Linked DNA regions of Pontibacter liquoris. The protein of the gene in region 2 interacts with the protein of the main gene of each other region in a pairwise test. Links are inferred from orthologs where the notes say so. Each region holds a gene or a part of one and is shown on either strand. Other genes may lie near its edges.

Evidence for each region. Proteins that work in one complex are often made in the same cells at the same time.
Region 1: the proteins of rpe (region 2) and eno interact in binary tests that used the Escherichia coli proteins (3 or more experiments, as listed by UniProt). The link is inferred for Pontibacter liquoris from one-to-one orthologs.

What each region holds. Positions count from the first base shown.
Region 1 is NZ_JALEBG010000003.1:602,973-605,790, forward strand. It holds eno (phosphopyruvate hydratase), read right to left. Parts: upstream 2,140-2,818; coding sequence 862-2,139; downstream 1-861. Other genes in the region: hscA (Fe-S protein assembly chaperone HscA), read right to left, coding at 1-229; LWL52_RS19470 (FtsB family cell division protein), read right to left, coding at 473-772; carA (glutamine-hydrolyzing carbamoyl-phosphate synthase small subunit), read right to left, coding at 2,158-2,818. UniProt on the Escherichia coli protein: Catalyzes the reversible conversion of 2-phosphoglycerate (2-PG) into phosphoenolpyruvate (PEP). It is essential for the degradation of carbohydrates via glycolysis.
Region 2 is NZ_JALEBG010000001.1:2,002,631-2,007,758, reverse strand. What follows is about bases 1,009-3,953. They hold rpe (ribulose-phosphate 3-epimerase), read right to left. Parts: upstream 2,839-3,953; coding sequence 2,179-2,838; downstream 1,009-2,178. Other genes in these bases: LWL52_RS08240 (S8 family serine peptidase), read right to left, coding at 2,907-3,953; LWL52_RS08250 (TonB-dependent receptor), read right to left, coding at 1,009-2,162. In the rest of the region: more of LWL52_RS08250, read right to left, coding at 1-1,008; more of LWL52_RS08240, read right to left, coding at 3,954-4,568; LWL52_RS08235 (hypothetical protein), read right to left, coding at 4,572-5,128. UniProt on the Escherichia coli protein: Catalyzes the reversible epimerization of D-ribulose 5-phosphate to D-xylulose 5-phosphate.

The DNA of each region.
Region 1 (2,818 bases), on a different replicon or contig from region 2:
TGGTGAGGTAGTCTTTGGCGGCTGTGCCCACAATGGTTTCGCCAGTTTGCGTAAAATGTACTACCGATGGCACAATAGTGCCCTGACCCTGGTCATTTATAGCAATGGGGGTACGGTCTTCAGGATGAATATAGGCCACCAAACTGTTGGTAGTGCCCAAATCTATACCTACAATGACCTCTTCTTGCTGAAGAGCGCCAGTAGAAAGGTTTATTGCAACTTTTGCCATAGTATAAATACTTACGTAAGGCCGCCGCTATACAGCAGCAGCACGATGGCGCAATTTACAAATAATTTAGGGAGGGAATGGGTTTGCGGCGGCTGAGGTTAGCGATGTTTATACCTGAAGTATAAAATAGGGGGTTTAAGCACAGAAGTGGCAGCCTTTGAAATCCCGGAACAAGCGGACGCTTGCGCCAGTGATTTATACTTTAAGCTCGGAACTCAGAACTCGTGACTCGGAACTATAGTCTTATTCTTCCTCTTTGGGCACAATAATAAACACGTCCTCGTTGGGGCGCTTCATCAGGTATTTTTCGCGGGCAAACTTCTCAAGCAGTTCCGGGTTACCCAGCAGCTCTTTGCGGTCCTTCTGCACTTCCTCCATCTTTTCGAGGTAATGTTGCTTGTCCTCTTCCAGGTCTGCCAGTTTTTTGCTCATCTGGTACTGCGTGATAAAATCATTGGAGTCAAAAAAGAGCATCCACACCAAAAACAACACCGACGTGATCAGATAGAAATTGCGGAATATTTTAGGAACGCGCTTCAGCATGGCAAAGGGATTAAGGTACTTATACAAAAATAAGGCTGTGAGTCATATAACCCACAGCCTTACCCATAAATATTTTTGAGCAGAAGTTCTTAGAACTTCTTGCCCGGGAAATAAGCCACTTCGCCCAGTTCCTCTTCGATGCGGAGCAACTGGTTATACTTGGCCATGCGGTCTGAACGGGAAGCCGAACCGGTTTTGATCTGGCCGGTGTTCAAGGCAACAGCCAGGTCTGCAATCGTGCTGTCCTCTGTCTCGCCGGAACGGTGGCTCATCACGCTTTTATACCCATGGCGGCGGCCCAGGTTAATGGCGCTAATGGTTTCAGTAAGCGTACCAATCTGGTTCACTTTGATCAGGATCGCGTTAGCGATTTTCTCATCTATACCACGCTGCAAACGGTTCACATTCGTTACGAACAGGTCGTCGCCTACCAACTGTACTTTATCACCAATCGCTGTGGTCTGCTGCTTCCAGCCATCCCAGTCGTCTTCAGCCATACCATCTTCAATAGAGATGATCGGATACTTGCGCACCCAGTCAGCCCAGAAGCTCACCATTTCAGAAGACGTCAGCTTATCGCCTGTTGATTTCTTGAAATGATAATGGCCGGTAGCCGCATCGTAGAACTCGGAGCTGGCCGCATCCATGGCGATCATAAAGTCGTCGCCTGGTTTGTAGCCGGCTGTTTCGATGGCCTGCAGCACTACCTGAATGGCTTCTTCGTTGGAAGCGATGTTAGGAGCAAAACCACCTTCATCTCCCACGTTGGTAGAAAGGCCTTTTTTCTTCAGCACGTTCTTCAGGTGGTGGAAAACCTCCGTGCCCATTCGCAATGCATCGGAGAAAGAAGCAGCGCCAACCGGCATAATCATGAATTCCTGGAAGTCGATGGAGTTATCGGCATGGCTGCCGCCGTTGAGGATGTTCATCATCGGCACCGGCAGGGTATTGGCGCTCACACCACCTACATAGCGGTAGATAGGCATGTTCAGTTCCTGTGCGGCTGCGCGGGCTACTGCCAGCGACACACCAAGTATGGCGTTTGCGCCCAGGTTGCTTTTATTCTCCGTGCCATCGAGCTCGATCATGATCTTGTCGATCAGGTTTTGCTCATATACCGGAAAGCCTACTATCTCTTCGGCAATCTTATCATTCACGTTCTTGACAGCTTGCAGTACACCTTTGCCCATGTACTTGCTCTTGTCGTTGTCACGCAGCTCTACGGCTTCGTGCACACCCGTGGAAGCACCGGACGGTACCGCAGCGCGGCCCAGGACACCTGTTTCAGTTACAACATCTACTTCTATCGTCGGATTTCCTCTTGAATCGAAGATCTGGCGGGCTTTAATATCAGTTATTAAGCTCATAGTTAGTTTATATTAGTTTTATTTGTTTTGTTCCAGCAGGGCCACAAAGTCATCAAAGAGGTACGTGGAATCGTGCGGCCCCGGTGATGACTCCGGATGGTATTGCACCGAGAAAGCCGGTTTGCCTTTCATGCGGATACCTTCGATGGTATTATCGTTCAGGTTGATATGGGTAACCTCTACCTGCGGGTGCTGCTGCAGTTGTTGGGCATCCACCACAAACCCATGGTTCTGCGATGTGATCTCGCTCCGGCCGGTGATCAGGTTCTTTACCGGATGGTTCAGCCCCCGGTGGCCGTTGTGCATTTTGTAAGTGGCAATGCCATTGGCCTGGGCCAGCATCTGGTGCCCCATACAAATGCCGAACATCGGCTTACTTTTCTCCAGAATTTGCTTTACGCTGTTAATGGCAACCGTGGTAGCCGCCGGATCACCGGGTCCGTTCGAAATAAAATAGCCATCCGGGTTCCACTTCTCCATTTCTTCAAAAGGCGTATGATACGGGAATACCTTTACGGCACAACCGCGCTGCACCAGGTTGTTGAGGCTGTTGCGCTTTACGCCCAAATCCAATACGGCCACCCTATACTTCACCTCTTCCGGCTGCATGTCATATTCGGCCTGTGTACTCACATGCGACGATAGCTCCAGGCCTTCCATTGAGGGAACTTCCTCTAAT
Region 2 (5,128 bases):
CGGGGTGGGCCAAACGGAAGGCCACTGCCATATACCATGTTCAGGTATACCCGTACAGTAGGGTTATCAGGCAAGTGATCCTGGAAAAATACGCCGACATTCACCAACTGATCGGTGGGCCTGCGGATGTAACCCTGCTCCTGCCGCCCAACCGGTCTTCCCTGCGCGTAAACGGTCGTCGAATCGCCGTCCACATTCTCGCGGGTGGTCAGCAGCCCCAGGCTAAGCCACGACTCGGCTCCCTGGATAAATTCGCCGTTCACCCGCACATCAAACCCGGCCGCATAGGCTTTCGCGTTGTTACGCGCATAATAACGCAGCCGCACATTATCTACGTCATAGGGTACCACATTGGTCATGTGCTTGTAATAGGCTTCGGCTGTGAGTTTAAAATCCCGCCCCCACTTCTGGAACAGGTAATCGGTGCCGACAATAGCATGCAGCGATCGTTGCGCTTTCAGATTAGCGTTGAGTTCTCCTTCAAAATTGCGCAGCTCTCGGTAAAAGGGCGGCTGGTAGTATAACCCTACCGCAGCTTTAAAAGACAGATCCTGATTACGGGGCGAGATAAACGCATACTGCAGGCGCGGCGTGAGGGTCAGTTCGCGGTTAAAGTCCCAGTAACTGGCGCGCATCCCGTAGGTGATGGTACGCAGCGAATCAAGCTCAAAAGTATGCTGCACATAGCCATTATAGCGCACGCTCTGCAGGTCCTGGCGGGAATCCAGCAAATAAACGGGTTTAACAAAGTCAGCGGAATCGGTGAAACCATACTCTTCCAGCCGGTCGTCCATGTGTTCGAGGCCGATCTTGGCGCCTGCCAGTATTTTACTCCGGCCGCTCAGCTGCCACTCGTTCCGGCTTTCAGCCGTCAGTATACTTGCCTTTAAGGCATTGCGGGCATGGTCGAACTGGCTGCCGGCACCCCGGGTGCGTTCGTCCTCGCCAAAATTGTTGGCGTTCTGGCTTACATCGCTCAGAAGGTAAAATGCCTCCACATCCCGAAACTCCCGCTCCCGCGACTGCACGCCGGAAAGTATAAGCGAGGTTGTATAGTTCTGATTAAAACGATGCGCCAGATTCAAGCCAACCTGGGAGGTACGGTACTCCATCTGTTCGCGGCCATCAAAACCAACATACAGGCGCAGCGGCATGGAGCGGGTGCCGAAAGTGGTGACCCGGCTTTTGGGTATGACCAGGTAATTATTCCGGGCATAGCTTCCTAGTATTCCCAGCGTAGTGCGGCCAGGCTGTAAGGTGTCTTTGGTCAGGTTGATATGGATATAAACCTGTGCATCGGAGAAGTTAGGTTGATACTCGCCGTTTTCCTGCAGCCCCTGCAAGATATACTGGCTGTTTTTGTAGCGGGTGCCAAACAGGTACGAAACGCGCTTGTTCCGCGAGGCGGACTCTACGTGCAAAGCGCCTCCTGTGAGGCTACCCGTTACGGAAGCTGCAAACTTTTGGGGTTCTTTATACTTGATGTCCAGCACTGACGAGAGTTTGTCGCCATACTTGGGTTGCCAGCCGCCGGATGAAAATGCAATGCTGCCCACCAGGTCCGGGTTCACAAAGCTAAGGCCCTCCTGCTGGGCGGCCGTGATCAAAAAAGGCCGGTATATCTCGATGCCGTTCACATAGACCAGGTTCTCGTCGTAATTGCCACCCCGCACCGAGTAGGTGGAAGAAAGCTCGTTATTGCTCGAAACGCCGGGCAAGGTGACAAGGATCTTGTTAAAGTCACCGAAAGCGGAAGGAAGATTTTTGGTGAGCCGCGGATTCAGGTTGGTCATACTTACCTGCTCGCGGGTGTCGGTTTCGCGCTTGCCCCGCACATCCAGCGTACGTAGCTTCTGCAGGTCAGGCACCAGCGTAAAGGTCAAGTTAAGTTGTTGTCCGGCAGCGGCCGTCAGTGTTTTTTCCTGTGCCTCGAAGCCAATGTAGCGCACCTGCAATACCAGTTGTTCATTGGCTGGTATCGCCAGCCGGAAAGTGCCATCGGCTGCGGTGTGCGTACCAATGGTAGTGCCCTTGATACCCACGGTAGCTAGTTCCAGCGGTTGCTTTTCCTGGTTGAGTACTTTGCCTACCAGTAGGGCCTGCTGTGCCGAAACACCCATTGGCAAGAGTAGAAGCAACCATACCGACAGATATTTGAGCATCAGGCGTAGCGTAGCGTTATTTCAGGGAGACGCTTTTCAGGTCGGCAATTGTTTGCTCCGGATCAGCAGCCGAGAAGACAAAGCTGCCGGCTACCAGCACATCGGCTCCTTTCTGCAGCAAAAGCGGCGCATTCTCTTCGTTTACCCCGCCATCTACTTCGATCAAAGCGGACGAATTTCGGGCAAGAACCAGCTCTTTTAAAGTTTCCAGCTTACGGTACGTATTCGGGATGAACTTTTGCCCGCCAAAACCGGGGTTTACCGACATTACCAGCACCAGATCCAGGTCAGCAATGATATCCTCCAGACCGGATACAGGCGAATGCGGATTCAGGGCAACGCCCGCCTTGGCGCCGCATGCTTTAATCTGCTGGATAGTGCGGTGCAGGTGGCGGCAGGCTTCCAGGTGCACCGTGATCACATCAGCGCCGGCCTCCCGGAAACGCGTGATGTATTGCTCCGGCTCCACGATCATCAGGTGCACATCCATCGGCTTTTTAGCAAAGCGTTGGATGGCTTCCATCACCGGGAATCCAAACGAAATATTGGGCACAAAGCGGCCATCCATCACATCTACATGGAGCCAATCAGCTTCGCTGCGGTTCAGCATCTCCACCTCCGATTGCAGGTTAGCAAAATCAGCGGCAAGTATAGAGGGTGCGATCAGTGGTTTCATAGCTGTAAAGGTAAATTTTTTAATGAGTTTTCTGTAACACTAGCCCTGAATGTTGCGCTGAAATGGTATTATAGTTTTATCAGCCGCAGGGTAGCACTTTGGTTGCCAGCCCGCAGGCGGCAGATGTAAAGGCCTTGTTTTAAGCTGTGCCCCCGCAGCCCCAGTACCTGGCGGCTCTGGCCGGCAGGCAAGGTCTCCTGGTACACCATTTTGCCTGTGGCATCTACTATACTTAGCGCCAGGGGCTGCGCCCCCCATTCCGGCCCAAGCGTAAGGATGATCTCCTCCCCTGTAACCGGGTTGGTGATAAAGGCTGACGCTGCTGCCGATGCTTCGGGCAGCGCCGTTACGATACGGGCATAACTCGGAATACCATACCCGATCGCATTGTCGGGGGAATTTGCTTTGCTCCCGAGCTGGTGTAGCAGCTGAATTATTTCTATGTTGGTTTTGCCAGGATATGCCTGCCACAGACACGTTGCAAATCCTGCCATAATGGGCCCTGAAAAGGAAGTGCCGTTGCTTTGGCCTACATTGCCTGCTACATTCAGCACGTACGCTAGCTGGCCAAGCGCCACCACATCGGGTTTGATGCGGCCATCGGATGCTGGGCCAAATGAGCTGAAAGCCGCTTTCATACCCAAAGAGTCTACCGCCCCCACTGTTAATACAGAATCGGCATCTGCTGGCGCGGAAATAAAGTGCCAGGCTTTGTTTCCGTCGTTTCCAGCGCTTGCCACCACCAGTATACCTGCGGCAGCAGCCATGTCGGCAGCCCGGCTCACCAGGGCCGTGTTGCCATCCAGGTCGGCATAGGTATAGCTTTGCGCGGGGGCATCAAACGTAGTATAGCCAAGCGATGAATTGATCACATCGGCCCCGGCGCTGTCGGCATACTCCGCAGCCAGCAGCCAGTTGATCTCTTCCAGGGGATGTTCAGTTGCGGCATCTTCGGTGCGCAAAAGCAGGTAACTGGCCCCGTATGCCGTGCCCAGAAAGGTGCCCGGGGCATAAGCAGCCATGGTGCTTAGTACCGACGTGCCGTGCGCATCCCCGCCGAACACGTCCTGTTGGTTCAGCACAAAATCAAAAGTGCCCTGCAGCTGCTTGTTCTGTAAAAGTTGGGTCAGCGCCGGAATTGCATTTAGGTTCGGAAACCCGGCATCGAGCACGGCAATGAGCATTCCTTCGCCCCGAAAGCCGGCCTGGTGCAGGTCCACGGCTCCCAGCATATTGGCCTGGTGGAAAGCAGGCCCATAGTCCTGGGCACCTGCAGGCGCGGGAACCTTTATTGAAAAGGATAATTTCTGATCTTGCTGTAAAGGGTGGCTTTCCTGCCGGGGCTGGGCTATTCTGTTGAGGGTGTAGGAGCCTTTAACAAAAGGCAGCTTTTCTAACTGCGCCAGTTGTTCGTCGCTGCATTGCACAACGGCAGCATTAAACCAGCGGGAAGTATACCATACCGGTACCCCCTGTTTTTTGAGCTCACTCACATAGGCCGGGTTAACGGGCAGATCGCGCGAAGTTAAGGAAATGTGCTGCCGCTGCCGGCGCTCCAGGGACCGGGGCGACAGGAAAGCCTGGGGATTGTCTAAGGAAAAAGGAGTGCCTGCTTTATCGGTGAAGTATACCAGCCGCTTTTGCTCTATTGCTTCGGCCTGCTGCGCTCCCTGGCCGAGTACGGCCGGCACTGAAAGCAGAAGGAACAGGTAGAGGAGCAGGTGGCACATCGTTTATTTATGTCCGTAGGAAGTTAGTATCTCGTGGCGCTCATGGCCGTTCAATTTGTAGCCAATGGCATACTCGCACTTGCTGGATTCCATCTGATTGCAGTATACAATGCGGTTATACCGCATGTAGACCATGCCGATATCCTCGGCATAAACCTCCTGGCGGTCGTCAAAGCCGATCCAGCTTTCCGTGGGCGTTCCCTGCACCACCGTCAGCGTTTTGGGATAGGTCTTATCCCCGATCGTAAAAGGCTCTCCTACTTTATCATACGTATACGACTCCTTGCTCAGGTAATACTCCGATCGGCGGCCATCAACAGGAGTATAACTATTCGCCTTGTTGTTGTTATACGCATCGCCCAGCCACGACTCCCCGGCTTTCACCGGAAATACCAGCTTAACGTGTGGGGTATTATCTTTGGTGAGCAGCACCATGGTGTTTGTCTTGGCTACTACAAATACGGAATCATCCACCCACGGGCTACCGGCATCCGGACGGATAGAACGGACTATTTTATAGTTAAGCGTGTTGGTCTGGTCGTAAAAGGATGTATCCACCC